DNA from 2 places in the Bradyrhizobium brasilense genome. Region 1 is predicted to be linked to the other one. Evidence: predicted binding sites of a transcription regulator. Region 1 holds the regulator's gene; the other holds the start of a gene.
The links. Region 1 encodes HrcA, which represses chaperone genes, less so after heat shock. Its sites were predicted from a motif close to GTTAGCACTCNCNNNNNGNGAGTGCTAAC; they were not measured.
Positions count from the first base shown of each region.

Region 2: groES (co-chaperone GroES) is a predicted target of HrcA. The motif match lies at 3,356-3,384, and genes of this name have one in related genera.

Region 1 covers NZ_CP121669.1:189,327-200,634, reverse strand. Annotated here, with positions in the region: gene gshB (glutathione synthase) at 1-713, opposite strand, end outside; gene QA635_RS00920 (YraN family protein) at 744-1,127, opposite strand; gene rsmI (16S rRNA (cytidine(1402)-2'-O)-methyltransferase) at 1,114-2,067, opposite strand; gene QA635_RS00910 (penicillin-binding protein activator) at 2,287-3,501, shown strand; gene hemW (radical SAM family heme chaperone HemW) at 3,695-4,852, opposite strand; gene rdgB (RdgB/HAM1 family non-canonical purine NTP pyrophosphatase) at 4,839-5,474, opposite strand; gene rph (ribonuclease PH) at 5,486-6,199, opposite strand; gene hrcA (heat-inducible transcriptional repressor HrcA) at 6,370-7,458, shown strand; gene grpE (nucleotide exchange factor GrpE) at 7,625-8,230, shown strand; gene QA635_RS00880 (VOC family protein) at 8,279-8,704, opposite strand; gene QA635_RS00875 (AraC family transcriptional regulator) at 8,773-9,627, opposite strand; gene pncA (bifunctional nicotinamidase/pyrazinamidase) at 9,650-10,360, opposite strand; gene QA635_RS00865 (hypothetical protein) at 10,458-11,308, opposite strand, start outside.
Region 2 covers NZ_CP121669.1:3,715,160-3,726,467, forward strand. Annotated here, with positions in the region: gene QA635_RS17285 (Crp/Fnr family transcriptional regulator) at 1-180, shown strand, start outside; gene QA635_RS17290 (hypothetical protein) at 199-396, opposite strand; gene QA635_RS17295 (hypothetical protein) at 437-652, opposite strand; gene groL (chaperonin GroEL) at 1,312-2,952, opposite strand; gene groES (co-chaperone GroES) at 2,998-3,312, opposite strand; gene QA635_RS17310 (usg protein) at 3,708-3,998, shown strand; gene QA635_RS17315 (cupin domain-containing protein) at 4,099-4,665, shown strand; gene QA635_RS17320 (sterol desaturase family protein) at 5,277-6,446, opposite strand; gene QA635_RS41780 (MGMT family protein) at 6,846-7,016, shown strand; gene QA635_RS17325 (NupC/NupG family nucleoside CNT transporter) at 7,124-8,380, opposite strand; gene QA635_RS17330 (MFS transporter) at 8,497-9,720, shown strand; gene QA635_RS17335 (SDR family oxidoreductase) at 10,070-10,831, opposite strand; gene QA635_RS17340 (proteasome-type protease) at 10,844-11,308, opposite strand, start outside.

The DNA of each region.
Region 1 (11,308 bases):
CCACGGACCATGTTGGAGCGCAGATCGTCCGCCGCCGGCACGCGGTTGACGGCGCCGGCGAACTCGCCGTCGACCAGGATGATGCGCTTGTCGCCATGCTTCACCTCGGGAAGGAAGCGCTGGATCACCCAAGGCTCCTTGAACGTGACGGAGAACATGTCGAACAGCGAGCCGAAGTTCATGTCCTGCGGCATCACGCGAAAGACGGCGGCGCCGCCATGGCCGTGCAACGGTTTCATGACGACGGCGCCATGCTGGTCGCGGAATGCGTTGATCTCGTCGAGATCGCGCGAGATCAGGGTTGGCGGCATCAGCTGCGGGAAATTCATCACGAACAGCTTTTCCGGCGCGTTGCGCACGCTGGCCGGGTCGTTGACGACCAAGGTCTTCGGATGGATGCGCTCGAGCAAATGGGTCGAGGTGATGTAGGCGAGGTCGAACGGCGGATCCTGGCGCAGCAGCACGACGTCGAAGCCGTTGAGCGGCTCGCGCTTCGGCTCGCCCAGCGTGAAGTGATTGCCGATCTCGTCGCGCACGGTGAGAGGCTGCACCGGCGCCACCAGCTCCTCGCCGCGCAGCGACAGCTTGTCGGGCGTGTAGTAGGAAATGCCGTGGCCGCGCTTTTGCGCCTCGAGCAGCAGCGCAAAGGTCGAATCGCCGCGAATATTGATGCGCGCGATGGGATCCATCTGGACGGCGATCTTCAATTTCATAGGCATGTTCCGCGAGGTCTGAGGATAACGTTAAGGGCTTGCATCGAATGCCGCTAACAGATGGCGCGGCAGGCTCTTCGGCGCAATCAGCACGGCGTCGAATCTGAGCTCGAATTCGGCATGTTCGGGATGCGCCATCAGCCAGGCCTGGGCGGCATTGATGATGCGCAGCTGCTGCCGCGGCGTCACCGCATAGGCGGCGTCGTCGAGGCTGGCCCGGGCCTTGACCTCGACGAAGGCCAGCAGATTGCGCCGGCGCACCACCAGGTCGATCTCGCCAAAGGGGGTGCGGAAGCGTCGTGCCAGGATGTGATAGCCCTTGGCGATCAGAAGCGCTGCGGCGCGGCTCTCCGCCGAGATGCCGGTCCGGAACGCCGCGACGCGCTCGGGCGAGGCGCTGTCAGTCTTCGCCATTGCCGTCCCCGATGGTCTTCGCAAGCTCGAGGGCACGGGCATAGACCTCGCGGCGCGGCCGGCCCGACAGTTCGACCGCATGGGCGACCGCATCCTTGACGCTGCCGCGGCCGAGCTGCGCCCGCAGCAGATCGTCGAGCGCATCCTGGTCCATCACCCCGGCATCATCGGCCGGAGGTCCGATGACCAGCACGAACTCGCCGCGCGTTTCCAGCGCGTCCGCGCCTGCCGCCAGCTCGGCCACCGGCGCGCGCGTGATCTCCTCGTGCAGCTTGGTCAGCTCGCGGCAGATCGCGGCATCGCGGCCGGCCATGATCGCGGCGAGATCGCGCAGCGTGTCCTGTACGCGATTGCCTGATTCGAACATCACGAGCGTCGAATCGACCCTCGCCAGCTCGTTGAGCCGTGCGCGACGCGCGTGCTCCTTGGCGGGCAAAAATCCCTCGAAGAAAAACCGGTCGGTCGGCAATGCCGCGACCGACAGCGCCGTCAGCACCGATGATGGCCCCGGCACCGCGATGACGGCATGCCCGGCGGCGCAGACGTCGCGCACCAGCTTGAAACCGGGATCGGAGATCAGTGGCGTGCCGGCGTCCGAAACCAGCGCGATCGCGGCGCCCTGCGCCAGGCGCTCCAGGATCTTGGGGCGGGCCTGGGCCGCGTTGTGCTCGTGGTAGAGCGCAAGCTCGGCGGCGATCGCATAACGCTCGGTCAGCCGGCGGGTAATCCTCGTGTCCTCGCAGGCGATGACGTCGACGCCGGCCAGCGTTTCCAGCGCGCGCAGGGTGATGTCGGCGAGATTTCCGATCGGGGTCGCGACCAGATGGAGCCCGGGTGCCGCCCTTGGCGCGGCCAATTGCTGGCCGCCGATCGAAAATGTTCTGGCCGCAGCGCCTGTCGTGGCATCCGAACTGTGGAGGGAACTGGCTTTTGCGCGCATAATGCCAATCTAGAGGGATGGCAGCGCTTGCGCCACATCCGCAAACGGCGGTGACGGAACGCTGGCTGACGGGGAAATGGAGGCCGCGGCAAGGGCGCCGCGGGGCCATAATCCTTTTGTTTTAGTTAACTATTCGCCGAGAATATGCCTGAATCCACCCGCCTCATCAGAGCTGGATGGAGTCCTGGCTGATCACGGTCGGCCAAGAGAAGAGAGACGATGGAAGGCCCGCATCACCGCAAGTCCCCGCCGTCGGGCACCACCCGGCGGACCGCGCTCGGCCTCATCGTGGGCGCGCCGCTGCTGACGGCCTGTTCCGGCGTGCAGCAAAGCTTGAGCCAGTTTTCCAGCCCGTTCGGCGGCAACCAGGAAGGCGGTCCTGCCGGCCCGCAGCAGCAGCCGCAGGCGGTCGGCACCGGGCAGGTCAAGATCGGCCTGATCCTGCCGCTGTCGGCGTCCGGCAATGCCGGGCTTGCCGCCCAGTCGATGCGGAACGCGGCCGAGATGGCGCTGGCGGAATTTCAGAACCCGAACATCCAGCTCCTGATCAAGGACGATGGCGGCAGCGCGCAGGGTGCATCGCAAGGTGCCCAGCAGGCACTGTCCGAAGGCGCCGAGATCATTCTGGGACCGCTGTTCGCAGGCTCGGTGCCGGCCGTCGCGCAACTGACGCGGCCGCGCGGAACCTCGGTGATCGCGTTCTCGACCGATTCGAGCGTGGCCGGGCGCGGCGTCTATCTGCTGAGCTTCCTGCCGGAGTCCGACATCAATCGCATCGTCGACTACTCCGCCGGGATCGGAAAGCGTTCGTTCGCCGCGATGGTGCCGGATAATGCCTATGGCAATGTGGTCGAGGCCGCGTTCAAGCAGGCGGTCGGCCGCAAGAACGGCCGCGTCGTCGCCTTCGAGAAATATGGCGCCGATCGCGCGACGCCGGCGCGAACCGTGGCGCAGGCGCTCGGCCAGGCCGACGCGCTGCTGATCGCCGACGATGGTGATTCGGTCGTCGCGACCGCCGATGCCTTGACCGCAGCCGGCGCCAATCTGCGCAACATCCAGCTGCTCGGCACCGGGCTGTGGGACAATCCGCGGGTGTTCGCGAGTCCCGTCTTGCAGGGCGGCCTCTATGCCGCGCCCGATCCGTCCGGCTTCCGCAGCTTCGCCGGCCGCTACCGCAGCAAATATGGCGGCGAGCCGGTGCGCACCGCGACGCTTGCCTATGATGCGGTGGCGCTGATGGCGGCGCTCGCGCGCACGCAAGGGGCGCAACGCTTTGCGCCGGAGACTCTGACCAATCCGTCCGGCTTTGCCGGCATCGACGGTCTGTTCCGCTTCCGCTCCGATGGCACCAATGAGCGCGGCCTTGCGGTCATGAAGGTGGCCTCAGGCGGCAGCACGCCGGTGGCAGGCTCGCCGAAGAGCTTTGGCGCTTGATTTTCGTCGGGCGGTCAAGCTGCCTTGTCGAGCGCCGGCACCCGCCAGCTCCTTTGCATGGGGTTGTTTTCGATATTTTGGCAGCGTGCACCTAGAGCGTTTTCGAGCGAAGTGGATACCGGTTCGCGTGAAGAAAACGCGTCAAAACAAGAATCTAGGGCCCCGTTCCGATTCAATCGGAACGGGATAGGCTCTAGGCGGCGAGATCCGCAACGACCGCGTCGAGCACCGGGAATCCCGACGTCGTCACCCGCAGTCGTCCGTCGGCGTCGACGGCGATCGCGCCTTCCTCGCGCAGCTGGGCGATCCGGTGCGGGTCGAGCTGGCGGCCGGAGAGCTTCGCATAGCGCTTGGGATCGATGCCCTCGGCGAGCCGCAATCCCATCAGCAGAAACTCGTCGGCGCGTTCTTCGCTGTTGAGGCTGTCATCGCTGACGACGCCGTGACCGCGCTCCTCGACGTTCAACAGCCACGCCTCGGGGCGCCGCTCGGTTGCGGTCGCGTGCCTGACGCCATCGATGTCGAGCCTTCCATGTGCGCCGGGGCCGATGCCGGCATATTCCTCGCCGCGCCAGTAGACGAGGTTGTGCTTGCACTCCGCGCCGGCGCGGGCGTGATTGGAGATCTCATAGGCCGGCAATCCCTCGCGGGCGCAGACCTCCTGCGTCACGTCGTAGAGCGCGCGCGCGGTCGCCTCATCCGGCGTCTGCAATTTGCCGGCGGCATGCAGCCCGAAGAACGGCGTGCCTTCCTCGATCGTGAGCTGGTAGAGCGACAGATGCTCGGCCGCTTCCGAGATCGCCTGCTTCAATTCATCGGCCCACATCCGCGGCGTCTGGTCGGGCCTGGCATAGATCAGATCGAACGAGTAACGGTCGAACGCAGAGCGCGCGATCGCGACCGCGTCGAGCGCCTCGCGCGCGGTGTGCAGGCGGCCCAGCGCCTTCAGCGAGGCGTCATCGAGCGCCTGCACGCCGAGCGAGACGCGGTTGACGCCGGCTGCACGATAGCCGCGAAAGCGCGTCGCCTCGACGCTGGTCGGATTGGCCTCGAGCGTGACCTCGACATCGCGCGCCACCGTCCAGTGCTTGCCGATCGCATCGAGCACGGCACCGACGGTCTGCGGCTGCATCAGCGAAGGCGTGCCGCCGCCGAGGAAGATCGAGGACACCTGCCGCCCCGGCACGCGCACGGCGGTCGTCTCGATCTCGCGGGCGAACGCGCGCACGAAACGCCCCTCGTCGACCGGCGCATGCCGCACATGGCTGTTGAAATCACAATACGGGCATTTCGACAGGCAGAACGGCCAGTGCACGTAGACGCCGAAGGCTTCTCGGTCAGCGTGGCTCAAGGCAGATCTCCGCGAGCTTCACGAAGGCGCGGGCGCGATGCGACAGGCCGAGTCCCAGCGGCGGCAGGCCGTGCTTCTCGATGCTGGTCATCTCGCCGAAGGTCCGTGTGTAGCCGTCGGGCAGGAAGGCCGGATCGTAGCCGAAGCCGGCGGTGCCGCGCGGCGGCCAGACCAGGGTTCCATCGGCGCGCGCCTCGACCTCCTCGAGATGATCGTCGGGCCAGGCCACGCACAACGCCGACACGAAGTGGGCCTTGCGCCGGTCCGGCGTTGTGGCGCCGCGCTCCTGCAGCAGCCGCTCGATCCGCGTCATCGCCGCCATGAAGTCCTTGCCCTCGCCGGCCCAGCGCGCCGAGTAGATCCCGGGCGCGCCGTCGAGCGCGTCGACCACGAGGCCGGAATCGTCGGCGAACGCAGGCAGTCCGGTCGCCTTCGCGGCCGCGATCGCCTTGATCGCCGCGTTGGCGCGAAAATTGTCGCCGGTCTCCTCGGGCTCGGCGAGGTCGAGCTCGCCGGCCGACACCACCTCCACGCCGTGCGGCGCCAGCAGTTCCCGCATCTCGGCAAGCTTGCCGGGATTATGTGTGGCGATGACGAGCCTTCCGGTGATTCGGCGGTGCATGGCCAATCTGACTACGCCACCGCGATCTTTTGCAAGTCGACCAGACGCGCGACACCTTTGCGCGCCAGCGCCATCAGCGCCAGGAATTCACCTTCCGAGAACGGCGTCTTCTCGGCGGTGCCCTGCACCTCGATGATCCGGCCGTCGCCGGTCATGACGAAATTGGCGTCGGTGTCGGCTTCGGAATCCTCGGCATAGTCGAGATCGAGCACCGGCGTGCCCTGGTAGATGCCGCAGGAGATCGCCGCCACATTGTCGCGCAACACGTTGGTCTTCAGCATGTTGCGGGTCTTCATCCAGTTGATGCAGTCGGCCAGCGCCACCCAGGCACCGGTGATTGAGGCGGTGCGGGTGCCGCCGTCGGCCTGGATGACGTCGCAATCGACCGTGATCTGGCGCTCGCCGAGCGCCTCCAGATCGACGGCCGCGCGCAGCGAGCGGCCGATCAGCCGCTGAATCTCGACCGTCCGGCCGCCCTGCTTGCCGGCCGAGGCCTCGCGGCGGGTGCGTTCCAGGGTGGCACGCGGCAGCATGCCGTATTCGGCGGTGACCCAGCCGCGGCCCTGGCCCTTCAGCCACGGCGGCAACCGCTCTTCCAGCGTGGCGGTCACCAGCACATGGGTGTCGCCGAACTTCACCATGCAGGAACCCTCGGCATATTTGACGACGCCGCGTTCCAGCGACACGGGACGCAGTTCATCGGGTGCACGGCGGCTTGGCCGCATGAAATCCTCCAGAAATCCGAGAAAATTGGCTGGCCGTGCTTGTAGGAGCGGGAAGGGGCAGCGGCAAGGGTTTTCGGCCCCGGTATGGTCCGGTACGAGGGGACCGAATGCATGCTTGTCATCGGCCTCCCGGATCGACAAATTATGCAGTAATTGTGAGGGACTGGAGTGTGACTCACCACGATCCGATTGGCCTGATTGCGCCGCATGCCGGGCTCGCCCAGCTCAACGAGCGTTCGCGCGACATTTTTCGTCAAATCGTCGAAAGCTATCTCGCGACCGGCGAGCCGGTCGGTTCGCGCAACATTTCGCGCCTGATCGCATTACCGCTGTCGCCGGCCTCGGTCCGCAATGTGATGTCGGATCTTGAGCAGCTCGGCCTGATCTATGCGCCGCACACCTCCGCCGGCCGGTTGCCGACCGAACTCGGGCTGCGCTTCTTCGTCGATGCGCTGATGCAGGTCGGCGACCTCACCGAGGCCGAGCGTCAATCGATCCAGACCCAGCTTGCTGCCGTCGGCCGCGCCCAATCCGTCGAGGCCGCGCTCGGCGAAGCCTTGACGCGGCTGTCGGGACTGACCCGCGCCGCGGCGGTGGTGCTGACGCAGAAGTCGAATGCACGGCTGAAGCATATCGAGTTCGTCCGGCTGGAGCCGGAAAAGGCGCTGGTCGTGTTGGTCGGCGAAGACGGCCAGGTCGAAAACCGCGTCCTGGCGCTGCCGCCGGGTGTTCCATCCTCGGCCCTGACCGAAGCGACCAATTTCCTCAATGCGCGGATCCGCGGCCGGACGCTGGCCGAAGCGCGGCTCGAGCTCGAGACGGCACTGACGCAAAACCGCGCCGAGCTCGATCAGCTCACGCAAAAGGTGGTCGCGGCGGGCATCGCGAGCTGGTCCGGCGGCGAGAGCGAGGACCGCCAGCTGATCGTGCGCGGTCACGCCAATCTGCTCGAGGATCTGCATGCGCTCGACGACCTGGAGCGCATCAAGTCGCTGTTCGACGATCTCGAAACCAAGCGCGGCGTGATCGATCTGCTCGGCCGCGCCGAGCGCGGCGAGGGCGTGCGGATCTTCATCGGCTCGGAGAACAAGCTGTTCTCGCTGTCGGGTTCCTCGACCATCATCGCGCCCTACGGCGACGCCCAGGGGCGGATCGTGGGCGTCCTCGGCGTGATCGGACCGACGCGGCTGAACTATGCGCGAGTGATCCCGACCGTCGACTATGCCGCGCGCATCGTCAGCAAGATGCTGGGCGGCTGACCGGAGGGGCGATTTCGCTTTCATTTGACGGGTTTTCTTCACCCAAGCCGGAGATCCCAGTTCCCGAGACCGGTATGTTGCGCTTGATTTTCGCCGCCCAAAGCACGATATCCCGGCAAGCAATCCCCAAGATTTGAACCGACGCGAGTTTTCGAGAAGGCAAGCCATGACCGATCCGAACCGGGCCAATGACAACACCGAGAATTCGGCGCCGACGGGTGAGCCCGTGGTCTCGAAGCCCTACATCATGCCTGACGAGCCCGAGGCCGGATCGGCGGAGGCGCTGACCAAGGAACTCGCCGAGGCGCGCGACCGGACGCTGCGCACGCTGGCCGAGATGGAGAATCTCCGCCAGCGCACCCGCCGCGAGGTCGCCGACGCCAAGACCTACGGCATCACCGGCTTTGCCCGCGACGTGCTCGATATCGCCGACAACCTGCAGCGCGCGCTCGATGCGGTGCCGTCCGAAACCAAGGAAGCCGCCGATCCCGGCCTGAAGGCGCTGATCGAAGGCGTCGAGCTGACCGAACGTTCGCTGCTCAACGCGCTGGAGAAGAACGGCGTCAAGAAGTTCGACCCGATCGGCGAGAAGTTCGATCCGAACTTCCAGCAGGCCATGTTCGAGGTGCCTGATCCGTCGGTGCCGTCGGGCACCGTGGTGCAGGTCGTGCAGGCCGGTTACATGATCGGCGAGCGCATCCTGCGTCCGGCACTGGTCGGCGTCTCCAAGGGCGGCGCCAAGGCCGCCCCGACCGCCGACATCACCGCCTGATCCGTCCGATCCCGGCTGCCCGTTTGCGAGCTCGCGGATTGCGCGGGCTCATGGTCGCGGCTTCTCGCGGGCCTTCGGCCAATAGGTGCCGAAGCTCCAGAGATTTCCTTCCGGATCGCGGCAGGCGAAGTCGCGGCTGCCATAGTCGGTATCGCGCAGTTCCATCTCGATCTTGGCGCCGGCAGCCTTGACCTTCGCGTGCAGCGCGTCGGGATCGTCGACCGCGATATAGATCGAGTCGGTGCGGCGGTTGTCGAGGTCGCCGACCAGCCTGCCATATGCGTCGTCGCGGCTCTGGCCCAGCATCAGCATCGAGGAACCATAGGCGAGCTCGGCGTGATGGATGACGCCGCCATCGCGGTAGACGACGTGTTCGGTGAACCCAAGCACCGTCGTGAGCCAATTGGTCATCGCCTCGGCGTCCTTGCAGCGCAGGGTCGGGTAGATGCGGGGCGGTTCGATGTCGTGCGTCATGGTCGCTCACCTCCTTGGCTGACGGCGCCATCCTGCACGAGGCAACGCGGCGTCGGCTTGAAGGTTTGTTACCAGTCCGCCAGCCCGTCGCCGGCGTGAACCAGCCGGCGGTCGGTCAAGGCCTGGCGGCGCGCCCAGGCGGTCGGCGGTTCGCCTGCGAATTCGACGAACTCGCGGGCGAGATGGGCCTGGTCGGCATAGCCGCTTTCCGCCGCGATCCCCGCCCAGCCAAGCGCTGCGCCGCTTTGCGCCAGCCGGCTCGCCCGGTGAAACCGCATCATGCGCGCCAGCGATTTGGGGGCGAGGCCGAGTTCGGACCGAAACCGGCCAGCCAGATGCTTGCGGCTCCAGCCGATCTCGTCGGCCAATGCCGTGATGCTGATGGCACCGGTCGAACGCGCCAGTTTTCGATAGGCGAACGCGATTTCGGGAGACGGCATGTGGCCGGCGCGGCGCAGCACGAACGCCTCGATCAGGTCGAAGCGGCGCTGCCAGCAGGTCACGGCGCCGAGTTGCTCGCGCAGACGACGGCCATCATGGCCGAGCACATCGTCGATATCGACCATGCGCCCGACCAGGTCGGTCACGGCGCCGCCGAAGAAGCTGTAGGCGCCAAGCGGGGTGAAATCGACCTGCACGCAGGCGGCGCGCCCGTCGGACTCGATGTAAACAGGCCCGGCATGCAGGCCGGCGGCGAAGCTGAGCTGACGATCGGCCGCACTGGGCTCGCGCGACAGCGCGATCAGGAACGGCGAGCCGAAACTGATGATCAGCGGGACGATCAGCGGCGCGGTCTGCCGCTGCGCGAACCGGCCTGTTGCGGTCTCGCGATAACCGGTGATCCGGACGATCAGGCCCGCGATGCGCGGCGATGGCAGGCGCTGCGCGAGATCGAATGCAACGGGTGACGCAGGCTCGGCCATGCGGATCTCGCGAGGCGGCGTCCTACGCGATATCCGAGGACTGGATGCGCTTGACGCCGGCCTTGGCCATGTCGTCCCAGGCCTTGGCGAGCGATCCCTGGGTGTCGATGCCGCGGCAGGCATCTTCCACCACATAGGTCTCGAAGCCGGCCTTGCGCGCATCGAGCGCGGTCCATGCCACGCAGAAATCGGTGGCGAGCCCGGCCACGAAAACCCGCTCGACGTTGCGCGCCTTCAGATACGCGGCGAGCCCGGTGGTGGTCTTGCCGTCGGCCTCGGTGAAGGCGGAGTAGCTGTCGACGTCCTTGTGAAAACCCTTGCGGATGATCAGCTCGGCGTGCGGGATCGCGAGTTCCTTCGACAGCGAGGCGCCGTCGGTACCCTGGACGCAGTGGTCGGGCCACAGCACCTGCTTGCCATAGGCAAGATCGACGATCTCGAACGGCTTCTTGCCGGAATGGGTCGAGGCAAAGGAGATGTGTCCGGGCGTGTGCCAGTCCTGCGTCATCACCACATTGGCAAAGCTCTTGGCGATCCGGTTGATCACTGGCACCACCTGCTCGCCGTCCTTCACGGCAAGGCTGCCGCCGGGCAGGAAGCAGTTCTGGACGTCGATCACGAGCAGCGCGGAGCCGTCGTCGGGCTTGATCGCAGCCGCCCAGAGATGTTTTGGAATTAGCGCCGCAAGCGCCAGCGTACCGAGCCCTGCAACAACCTGTCGTCGATCCGGCATCGCGCCCCTCCTCGCTTTGATAATTGCACGAGGAGGCTAGTTCCGTTCGGCGAACGACGAAAGTGGGATTTTTCCGACTGGAGCTGCGAGCGGCTGATCAGCCGCGCGGCTGGATGCCGTCGCGCACCGCGCGGAAGCGCGGGAAGGCCTTCTCCCAATCGGTGCGCGGGGAGCTACCGATGATGCGCATCGATGTTTGCGCGCCGAACCGCAGCCACTGCACGATGGTCACCGGGGTATTGTCCTTGCCGCTGACGGCGTCGATGCGCGTCTCGAAGCCGGGCTGGCCGTCGATCCGGATCGGTTCGGACATGGTGATCCGCCCGTCGCGCACGCCGGGGATCGTGGTGGCGATCTGCTGGGCGAAGCGACCGCGATCATCCGGTGTGGCCGGGGCCGAGCCGATGATGCCAAGCAGCATGAATGGCTTGGTCTCAAGGCCCTTCTCGTCGCCGTCGGCCATCAGCAGCGCCGCGCCCGGCGCCAGCATGCGGACATTCTTGAAGCTGCTGAGCTCGGTGACCTTGAACGGCATCATGCCGAGCTGTTCGTCGACCGGCACCTCGTTGCGGATCTGGGCGGTGGCGAACATCTGCCGCACGGCGTCGTCGGTGTAGATCTTGCTCGCGTTCTCCGGCACCTGCACCGCGACATAGCCTGAGAAGGTCGGTCCCGGCAGGATCATGGAATAGCGCCGCACATTGGTGGTGCCGTCACGCGCGCTCTCCACGGTGTAATAGGCGAGGCCGGCCGGCGTCTCGAGGCTCTCCGGCTTGATGTTTCCGCTGCCGGCCGGGTTGGCCTTGAAGGCGCTCACGACCTCGTTGTAGGCGTCCGCGGGCAGATCGGCGATCAAGACCTTCACGCCCTGGTCCTCGGTCTCGAAGCCGATGAACGACTTGGCGCGGTTGAGCCCCACCAGCGGCTTCATCCCGACATGCGCGCCCG
Region 2 (11,308 bases), 3.5 Mb from region 1:
GATCAACGAGGCCAGATCGAGATCGACCGGGCGCGGCTATTGGCGGCGGCGTGCGAGTGCCATCGCGTCATGCGTCTCGAGGCCGAGGAGATTTTCTCGGGCGACAAGGTTCGAACGCGAGGAATGGCGCCGGCCAACGATCCGCGCATCCCGGAAATCGAGGCTGACGACGCCGTGTAAGCGCGTTCCCTGCTGCGATCAGCTTCCTGGCCGCCGATCAAGCTCCCGCGTGGAGGAGGATACCCTTTCGAGCTTCGCAATCTCGCGCAGCACCTTTGCGGTCTCGCGCAACTCATTGCGCTTCGGACCGGGCTTCAGCCGTCGTGCTTCATCGAGAAAGTCCTTGGCCTGTAGCAGCCAGGCAGACGTTTCCGTCGTGATCTGCACCTGCGCCATGGTGTCCCTCCATCGCGGTCGTCAAAAGTGGTGGCCACTTTCAGGCCGGTGAACCGCCGCCGCGGCGTCGCCGCACGCGGATGCTCGGCTCATCGACCCAGGCGTCCCGCGCAAACCAGGCGTGATCCGCGCGGCAAAATGGACAGGCCGTGCGCGAGAAGAACACGGTACTGCGTCGAAAGCTCTCGCGATCGGTTTTGATTCCGGTGGAAATCGCGTGCCCGGTTTGCGGACATCTGACCATCACCATGCCCATGAGCGCCTCCCTCCCATATTGCCTTTTGCTTTTTGCCTTGCAGAATAGTCCGGCCGGTTGGATTGGCCCCAGGTCGGTGCGCGGGGTAGTTGGGGGGGCATCGCGCACCTGCGGCGGTTGACGGAGCATCGGGCAGTGGGGGCTGCATGCTCTCGTCACTGGGCTTCTTCCAACCGGCCAGGTCCCTCCTTGAACAAATCCTCGATGTGACTTCAACGCCGCTTCTTCAGGCGGCTCGGCTGAGAACCTTGTCGCTCACTGCACTGCCTCCCTCGCAAGTGAACGCATTCTCCGCAACGCTTGCCCGCGTCACGGGAGCTGACGCTCCGTGCTCAATTCAGATTGTTGAGAGTGAACTTCGATCTTGTCCCAAGCCTACTGTGCGGGACGAAGATGACGCTGTCGGTTCGGTTTGCGACTCTCGCACGAAATTTTTTTTGAAATTGTCAACTCAGACCAACGTATATTTACGGAGAGTGTTGTGAATAACGTGCATGCTGTGAGCAGCGTAAGGCTCCTGGTAAGTCGCCCGGCGAGCCTGCCCCAAACAAAAACCCCGGCATCGCTGCCGGGGTTTTGCATTTCGTTGTCGTTGAGCGAGATCCCGGCTCTGCGGTGCACCGCCTCGCGCTGCACCGCGTCCGGGACGACTTCGTCGCTTAGAAGTCCATGCCGCCCATGCCGCCGCCCGGAGGCATCGCGGGGCCGCCGGCGTTCTTCTTCGGCAGCTCGGCAACCATCGCTTCCGTGGTGATCAGGAGCGCGGCAACCGAGGCAGCGTTCTGGATCGCGGTGCGCACGACCTTGGTCGGGTCGATGATGCCCTTCTTGACGAGGTCGGCATAGTCGCCGGTCTGGGAGTCGAAGCCGTAGTTGTAGGTCTTGTTCTCCAGGATCTTGCCGACGATGACCGAACCGTCTTCACCGGCGTTGATCGCGATCTGGCGAGCGGGAGCCGACAGCGCCTTGCGCACGATCTCGACGCCGGTCTTCTGGTCGTCGTTCTTGGTGCGCAGGCCCTTGAGCTGCTCGGAGGCACGGAGCAGGGCGACGCCGCCGCCCGGGACGATGCCTTCCTCGACAGCCGCGCGGGTCGCGTGCATCGCGTCATCAACGCGATCCTTGCGCTCCTTCACCTCGACCTCGGTCGCGCCGCCGACGCGGATCACCGCGACGCCGCCTGCGAGCTTGGCGAGACGCTCCTGCAGCTTCTCACGGTCGTAGTCCGAGGTGGTCTCCTCGATCTGCGCCTTGATCTGGGCAACGCGGGCGTCGATGTCGGCCTTCTTGCCGGCGCCGTTGACGATCGTGGTGTTCTCCTTGTCGATCATCACCTTCTTGGCGCGACCGAGCATCTGCAGCGTGACGTTCTCAAGCTTGATGCCGAGGTCTTCCGAGATGGCCTGGCCGCCGGTCAGGATCGCGATGTCCTGCAGCATGGCCTTGCGGCGATCGCCGAAGCCCGGAGCCTTGACGGCCGCGACCTTCAGGCCGCCACGCAGGCGGTTGACGACGAGGGTGGCGAGGGCTTCGCCTTCGACGTCCTCGGCGACGATGACCAGCGGCTTGCCGGTCTGCACCACGGCCTCGAGCAGCGGCAGCAGCTCGTTCAGCGAGGAGAGCTTCTTCTCGTTGATCAGGATGTAGGCGTCGTCCATCTCAACGCGCATCTTGTCGGCGTTGGTGACGAAGTAGGGCGAGATGTAGCCGCGGTCGAACTGCATGCCCTCGACGACGTCGAGCTCGGTCTCGAGCGACTTGGCTTCCTCGACCGTGATCACGCCCTCGTTGCCGACCTTCTTCATGGCGTCGGAGAGGAACTTGCCGATCTCGGCATCGCCGTTGGCCGAAATGGTGCCGACCTGGGCGATCTCCTCGTTCGAGGTGACCTTCTTCGAGTTCTTCTGGAGGTCCGCAACGACGGCTTCGACCGCGAGGTCGATACCGCGCTTCAGATCCATCGGGTTCATGCCGGCGGCGACCGACTTGGCGCCTTCCTTCACGATCGCAGCCGCGAGCACGGTCGCGGTGGTGGTGCCGTCGCCGGCCGCGTCTGCGGACTTGGAGGCGACTTCGCGCACCATCTGGGCGCCCATGTTCTCGAACTTGTCCTCGAGCTCGATCTCCTTGGCGACGGTGACGCCGTCCTTGGTGATGCGGGGAGCGCCGAACGACTTCTCGAGCACCACGTTGCGGCCCTTCGGACCGAGGGTGACCTTCACCGCGTTGGCGAGGATGTCGACGCCGCGCAGCATCTTGTCGCGCGCCTCGACGGAGAATTTGACTTCTTTAGCTGCCATCTGAGTTTTTCCTTGAGAGATTTAACCTGGGAGGGAAAGAGGCGCTTAGGCGGCCTTCTTCTTGGAAGCGGGGACGTCGAGCACGCCCATGATGTCGCTTTCCTTCATGATCAGCAGGTCTTCGCCGTCGATCTTGACCTCGGTGCCCGACCACTTGCCGAACAGGACGCGGTCACCGACCTTGACGTCGATGGGGATCAGCTTGCCAGCTTCATCGCGGCCGCCCGGGCCAACGGCGATGACTTCGCCCTGCGAGGGCTTTTCCTTGGCACTGTCCGGAATGATGATGCCGCCAGCAGTCTTCTCTTCGGCGTCGATACGCTTAACCACGACGCGGTCGTGAAGCGGACGGAATTTCATGCAGTCCTCCTAAACATTTGCAGATGCTGTAGATTTTTGGAGAGTTAGCAGTCCAGCCCAGCGAGTGCCAGACTGGTTGCGCAGGAGATAGGCCAAGCCTTGGCGGCGGGCAAGTGCCTCTAGCAGAAAAATTGGCACTCGTGAGTGCCGCCTGCCAAAAGGATGCCGAGATCATTTCGGCATCCTTAACGCCGCCCAAGAGGGGTCGCCGGGGCTATTAGCAGATGCGGTAAGCTGCTGCCAACGCAAGAAATTTCAACAACCTATTAAACATTTGGGCTTGAGATGGGTTAGTCGCGTGCGTCACATTTCTCTCATGTGAGCGCATCCATTGCCGGTGGTCCGGCGGGGGAGGTCGGCCACCACGTGAATGCGCTCCGTCACAGGAGGTTGGCATGGTCTCGCGAGTTGGTGGGGTTGTTTCCGACGATTTCCGGAAGCAGTTGCTGGGGTACGGGCTGACGACGGCGCAAATCCTCTATCGGATGCCGGATCACCCCTCGTTGCTGCAGACCTATGTCTGGCAGAACTACGACCTGTTTCCGAAATTCCCGGCGCTGCAGGATTTCCTCGCGTTCTGGCAGGCGAAGCTCGAAGGCCCGCTGTTTTCGGTGACGGTGGCGCATTCCAAGCTCGTCAAGCCGGCCGAGCTGCGTGCCGTCGACGGCGTGTTCCGGCTGCATTGAGCGGGCGAGCGGGCAAAAGCGCGCTGTGCGCCTTTGCTCGCCTCGCGGCGCGCGACTTGTGTTAGCCTCTCTCCGTCACAAAAAGACGGGAGGCGAAACAATGGCCAAGAAGACGGCATCAAGATCGGCAGCCAAGACCGCGGTGAAGAAGAAATGGTCGGGGCTCGGCGCCGGCGCCAAGAAGACGTCCGCGAAATCGTCCGCGCGCAAGACCATCAAGTCGAAAGGCCGCGTCTCGGCGGCCAAGAAGAGCGCGCCGAAAGCCGCAGCCAAGGCGCGGCCGAAGCAGCGCGTCGCGATCAGCCATCACCGCGAAGAGGACTTCAAGGCCGACGGGCTGCGCGCCTACGCCAAGTACCGCGACCTCGGCATCGCCGCCGCCTCGCATGGCCTCGCGCAGGCACACGTCATCCGGCTGCAGGGACCGTGCAATCCCGATGAGGTGTCGAAGCTGCACTTCCACGACGTCGACTTCCAGATGGTCTATGTGCTCAAGGGCTGGGTGAAGACCTACATGGAAGGCGAGGGCGAGACGCTGATGCAGCAAGGCAGCGCCTGGACCCAGCCGCCGCGCATCCGGCACATGATCCTGGACTACTCCGACGACGTCGAACTGCTGGAGGTGATCCTGCCGGCCGAGTTCAAGACGGTGGAGTTGAAGGCGTAGGCTTTTTTGCGGCCGTCATGGCCGGGCTTGACCCGGCCATCTATCCTGCTTCGCAAGATTCTCCTGGTCGATGGATGCCCGGGTCAAGCCCAGGCATGACGATTTTCTGGGCCGTGTACCCATAAAGCCGTCGGCGTGACTCTACGTCCGCTTTGCCCCGATAGCGACCAAGTTCGTGCGGCAACGCAAGATGTCGCGATGGGCCAGAAGCAGACGTAAGCCGTGACGGGAGGCGACATGATAGGTCGAGTGTACCTTGTGTAGTCCGAGAGGTGAAATGCTTGGAGTTCTGAACTTTACCGGCTTCATTATAGCCGCTTTCCTTTTCGCAAAGTTCTTCTCACGCAGCGTCACGTCGGGATGGGTATTGGCGGTCTTGGCCAATAGTCCAGGTCTCCTGTTCTACGGTCTACTCGATCCGAGGCGTGACGATACGTTCGTCCTTTTCCTAGGAGTGATTTTACTCGCAGGTTTCGGCGGCTTCGGGATAGGTGCAATTGTTGGAATGATAGTCGCGTCTATCCGAGCGCGGAGCGAGCCCACACAGGTTCGCTATGGGTCAAAGCGAACACGCTGCGACTCTCATGCTGGCAACAGCGGAACACGCCGCTTCATGGGTCCCGATGTTCGAGGAATTCCTTCACCGGCCCGATGAAGGGGTGCGCGAACTGGCCGAGCATGCCGCCGGGGATCGGCTTCACCGTTCCGTATTTGGCCGGCCAGCGGTCTTTGGGCAGGTGCCAGGTTCTGCCCAGCATATCGAACAGCGGCGTGTGTGCCGCGTAGTTCTTGTCGATGGCCTCGGCGTCCGAGGCGTGGTGCCAGTGATGGAATTGCGGCGTGACGATCACGTACCGCAGCCAGCCGACATCCATCTTGATGTTCGAATGGATCAGCACCGATTGCACAGAGATGAAAATGAGATAGGCGAAGATCGTGTCCTGCGGGAAGCCGAGCAGGACGATCGGCACCAGCACCAGGGCGCGCGTTGCCAATGGCTCGAAGAAATGGAGGCGCGATCCCGAGAGCCAGTCCATGTGTTCGGGCGAATGATGAACCGCATGGATTCGCCACAACCACGGCACCTCGTGATAGGCGCGGTGGGAGATGTATTCGACTGCATCGGCCGCCAGGATCACCAGCACGAAGCGGACGATCGCCGGCAGGGCCACGACATGCGCTTGCAGTGACGGGCTGATCGCCCAGGCGAAATAGTCATGGGCAAAATGTGTCGAGACCACCAGAAAGACGCCGATCAGCAGATGGTTGACTCCGAAATACGCGAGATCGAGCCTCCAACCGGGGCTGAGCGGCCCTTGCTCCGGCCGCACCCGTGGGAAGACCCACTCGAGCAGCACGAATGCTGCGCCGGTGAAGAATAGATCGAGCACCAACCAGTCGAGGCCGAGATAGAAGCGCGGCTGGAGAAAATCTGGTGTCGGCACGTAGGGCCCGCCAAGCAGCGTGGCGAAAAAAAGCGCGCTGAGGCCGATCGTAGCGGGCACCCGCGGGCCGCCAAGCACGATCCCGGTGACGCCGAGCCAGGCACCGACGACCATGGCAATCGCGAGGGTGAGGCGGAGCAGCTCGACGTCGTAATGGACGCGCAGCTCAGGCGTCGTGAGAAAGGCGGGGTAGCGCAGGCATAGCACCGCAGCGACGCTGAGCACGCCGATCGCGGCGCAGAAAGAACTGCCGATGCGCCCTTCGCCGATACGCGGCCTCGAACTTTCTTGAGCCATCAACGGTCCCCCCACAAAGATTCTGAAGCACGTCAGCATAGGCGCGCGAGAGTTTACTTAAGTTCAACGTCTAGGATACATAGATGGCCGATAAGAGTTAAAATTGCCAGAAGTCAAAGTTCGCTTTGGGTCATTCACGTCGAATCGCATCGGGCGGAGCCGCCGTCGATGTCCGCAATGCTCCGTTTGCGTCCACGCCGGCACTGCGCGGCAAACGACGCTAGGGGCCAACAGCTGCCCACAATGTTAAGACGGCGGCGCGCACTTCGAAACTAACACCGGCACGTCCGGTCGAATCTTCCGTGCCAACGCGACGCGCTCGTTCCAACCGCAAGTAAAAAGGCGAAAACCCTCTGAGAAATCTGCTACACTCGGACTATGAAAACCTTTTCAGATAAGGTCCGCGACATCGTGCGCAAGATCCCAAAGGGGAAGGCCATGACGTACAAAGCTGTCGCTGCTAAAGCCGGCAATCCGAAGGCTGCACGCGCGGTTGGTGCCATAATGCGCACGAATTACGACCCATCGATCCCCTGTCATCGCGTTATTGCAAGCGACGGCTCAATGCGCGGCTACGTGCGTCCGCGCCGTCGGCCGGCCCAACAATGATCCGCTTGACAGGAAGCTTCACCGTGTCAGCACCGCCCCGGATTGCGCGGAGCCTGTCATCGGGCGCGCGTTCGCGCGACCCGTTGGCTCCATCCGGGCTACTGCGACTACGGCTGCGTCAGCATCCCCACGATCGCGCCCATCAGGCAGGTCGTCAGCGTGCCTGAGACGATCGACTTCAGCCCGAGCGCGTTGATCTCGTCGCGCCGCTCGGGCGCCATGATGCCGAGGCCGCCGATCATGATGCCGAGGCTGGCGAAGTTGGCAAAGCCGCACATCGCGTAGAGCATGATCAGCCGCGAGCGCGGATCGAGCGCGTCGGGGCCGAGCTTCGACAGGTCGACATAGGCGATCAACTCGTTCAGCACGGTCTTGGTGCCCATCAGGCTTCCTGCCGTGATCGCCTGCGGCCAGGGCAGGCCCATCAGCCAGCACACCGGCGCCATCACGTAACCAAGCAGGCGCTGCAGCGAAATCTTCGCGCCGCCGATCTCCGGCAGCAGGCCGATGATCGCGTTCGCCAGATACACCAGCGCGACCAGCACCAGCAGCATCGCGATGATGTTCATCAAGAGCTCGAGCCCGGCGGCCGTGCCCTTCACGATGGCGTCCATCGTCGACGACACCTGGATATCGGGATTGTCGAGCGATCCGCCGGTGCGCTTGCCGGACGTTTCCGGCACCATGATCAGGCTCACTAAAATCGCGGCTGGCGCGCCGAGCACCGAGGCGATGACGAAATGCGCGGCCGCATCCGGGATCAGCGGCGCCAGCAGCGTGGCGTACAGCACCAGCACCGTGCCGGCGATCCCGGCCATGCCGCCAGTCATCACCAGAAACAATTCGCTGCGGGTGAGCTGCGCCAGATAGGGCCGGATGAAGAGCGGCGCTTCGACCATGCCGAGGAAGATATTGGCCGCGGTCGAGAGCCCGACCGCGCCGCCGACGCCGAGCGTGCGCTCGAGCAGCCAGGCCATGCCGCGCACAACAGGCGGCAGCACGCGCCAATAGAACAACAGCGTGGTCAGCACGCTCATGACCAGCACGATCGGCAGCGCCTGGAAGGCGAGGATGAAATCCGAGCCGGGTGCCTTGGGATCGAACGGCGCCGGGCCGCCGCCGACATAGCCAAACACGAAGGCAGTGCCGGCGCGCGTCGCGGCCGCGATCGTGCCGACGGCGTCATTGATCGCGCCGAAGGCCTGCGTCACCAGCGGCACCTTGATCAGCACCAGAGCCGTGACGATCGTGACGACAAGCCCGATCGCCGCCTGGCGCAGCGACACCTTCAGGCGATTCTCGCTCAGCGCCCAGGCGATCAAGAGCAACGCCACCACGCCGAACGCCGATTGCAACTGCAGCATCACGCCCCCAAAAAAACTCACGCGATTATGGGCAGGGGCCTCGCGCAGCGCAATGCTGTTGCGCGTTCATCTCGTATCCATTGACAAGTTGCAGGCGCTCGGCCACGCAATCATCCATGTCCTCCGCCACGCCGGCCGGCGCCCGCGATCTGCTCGGCCACAGACCGTTCCTGTTCTTCTTGTCGTCGCGCAGCCTGTCGCGCTTCTCCAGCCAGATCGGCGCGGTGGCGATCGGCTGGCAGATCTATGATCTGACCGGCAGCGCATTCGACCTCGGCATGGTCGGACTGGTGCAGTTTCTGCCGACGGCGCTCTTGGTGTTCGTCGCCGGCCACGCCGCCGACCGCTTCGAGCGCAAGCGCGTGGTGCAGGCCTGCCAGATCGCGGAGGCGCTGACCGCATTGTTTCTCGCCGCAAGCACCTTTGCCGGCACCATCTCGGAGATCCAGATCTTCGTCGCGACCTTCGTGCTCGGAATCGCCGGCGCGTTCGAGAGCCCGGCGACCGCCGCGCTGTTGCCGCTGATCGCGCCGCAAGGCTCGCTGCAGCGGGCGACCGCGATCTCGAGCGGCGCGGCGCAGGTCGCGACCATCACCGGACCCGCGCTCGGCGGTTTCGCCTATGCGCTGATGCCGGGCGCGCCCTACGGCATCATGATGGTGTTCTGGCTGTTCGGTGCGCTGCTCACCGGCGGCATCGGCCGGCTGCAGCAGGCGGCGGTGAAGAACGGCGGGTCGTCGGACGACCTGTTTGCCGGCGTTACCTTCGTTCGCAGCAATCCGGCGATCCTCGGCACCATCTCGCTCGACTTGTTCGCGGTGCTGTTCGGCGGCGTCACCGCGCTGCTGCCGATCTATGCGCGCGATATCCTGCAAGCCGGCCCGCTCGGCCTCGGCATCCTGCGCGCCGCGCCCGCCGTCGGTGCGCTGCTCATGACGATGGTGCTGGCGCGGCACACCATCAACCGCCGCGTCGGAATGCGCATGTTCCAGGCGGTGATCGTGTTCGGCGTCGCGACGGTGGTGTTCGCGCTGTCGCACTGGATGTGGCTGTCGGCGCTGGCGCTCGCGGTGCTCGGCGCTGCGGACACGATCAGCGTCGTAATCCGCTTCTCGCTGGTGCAGCTTGCCACCCCCGACGAGATGCGCGGCCGTGTCGGCGCGGTGAACTTCCTGTTCATCAACGCCTCGAACCAGCTCGGCCAGTTCGAGAGCGGCGTCACCGCGGCGCTGCTCGGCACCGTTCCGTCGGCCGTGCTCGGCGGCGTCGCCACGGTCGCGGTCGCGCTGCTCTGGATGAAGCTGTTCCCGACGCTGCGGGACGTCGAGAAGCTGGAGTAGGGGCTTTCGCTGCACCCGTCATTGCGAGCGAAGCGAAGCAATCCATCTCACCGCATGCCGAGATATGGATTGCTTCGTCGCTGACGCTCCTCGCAATGACGGAATCGGCTCCGGCTGCAACGGATGTGATAGCCCCCGGAGCGAGGGCACTTGCAGGATTTCGGAATAATGGAAAAATATCGCTGATTTGCCCGACGTGTCAAGTTGCCGCGTCGAACGCCGGCAGCTGCCGGCTCCTTTGCATGGGGTTGTTTTCGATATTTCGGCGGCGCGCCCCTGCGGCAGCCGGCCGGGACAAGCCCGGCCGGCTGCCGTGATGGTCCTGCCGCTAGCAGGGAGAAGGAGCAGATCAGCCCCGCCCCACGAACGGCATCTTGGTCGCCATCACCGTCATGAACAGCACGTTGGCGTCGAGCGGCAGGCCGGCCATGTAGGCGACGGCGTCGCCAACCGCCTTGGCGTCCATGCGCGGCTCGTGCTTGGTGGTGCCGTCCGGCTGCAGCACGCCGGGGCCGTTGACCATGCGGTCGGTCATCGGGGTCGCGGCATTGCCGATATCGACCTGACCGACCGCGATGTCATACATCCGGCCGTCGAGGTTGGAGGACTTGGTGAGGCCGGTGATGGCGTGCTTGGTCGAGGTGTAGGCGGCCGAGAACGGCCGCGGCGCATGCGCCGAGATCGAGCCGTTGTTGATGATGCGGCCGCCGCGCGGCGTCTGGTCCTTCATGATGCGGAAGGCGTGCTGGGTGCACAGGAACGGCGCGGTCAGGTTGGTGTTGACCACCGCCTGCCATTGCTCGAGCGGCAGATCCTCGAAGTTCACCGGCGGCGCGCCCATGCCGGCATTGTTGAACAGCACATCGAGCCGGCCATAGGTCGCCTTCACCTTGTCGAACAGCGCCGCGATCGCGGCCGGGTTGGCCATGTCGGCCGACACGCACAGGCTCTTGCCGGCGGGACCGAGCTTGGCGGTCTCTTCCAGCATCTCCATGCGGCGTCCGGCGAGCACTACGGTGTAGCCCTTGTCCATCAAAGCGAGCGACGCGGCGCGTCCAACGCCGGTGCCGGCGCCGGTCACGAGTGCGATCTTGCTGGTTGCCTCAGTCATCCGAGTTTCCTCTTACTTGGTTTTTGCTTCGGTTTCGTTCTTGTAGGGTGGGCGTGGAATGTTCTGGTGCGCCGCACGGAGCGCCGCCGACCAGCGCGAGCGCAGGTCGTGGAAATAGGGCTCGCCGGCCTCGATGCGGTGGTTGAGATCGGCCTCGCAGGCATCGGTGCGCACCACCAGCACGTCGATCGGCAGGCCGACGCCGAGGTTGGAGCGCATCGTCGAATCCATCGAGATCAGGCCCGTTTTGAGCGCCTCGTAGAGCTCGACGTCGTAATGCATGGCGCGGTCGAGCACCGGCTTGCCGTATTTGTGCTCGCCGATCTGGAGGTACGGCGTGTCGGTGGTGCACTCGATGAAGTTGCCGGCGGTGTAGACCATGAACAGGCGCATCCGCGAGCCCTTGATCTGGCCGCCGAACAGGAACGAGACGTCGAACGAGATGTCCTCGGCGCGCAGTGCGTCGCCCTCGGTGGC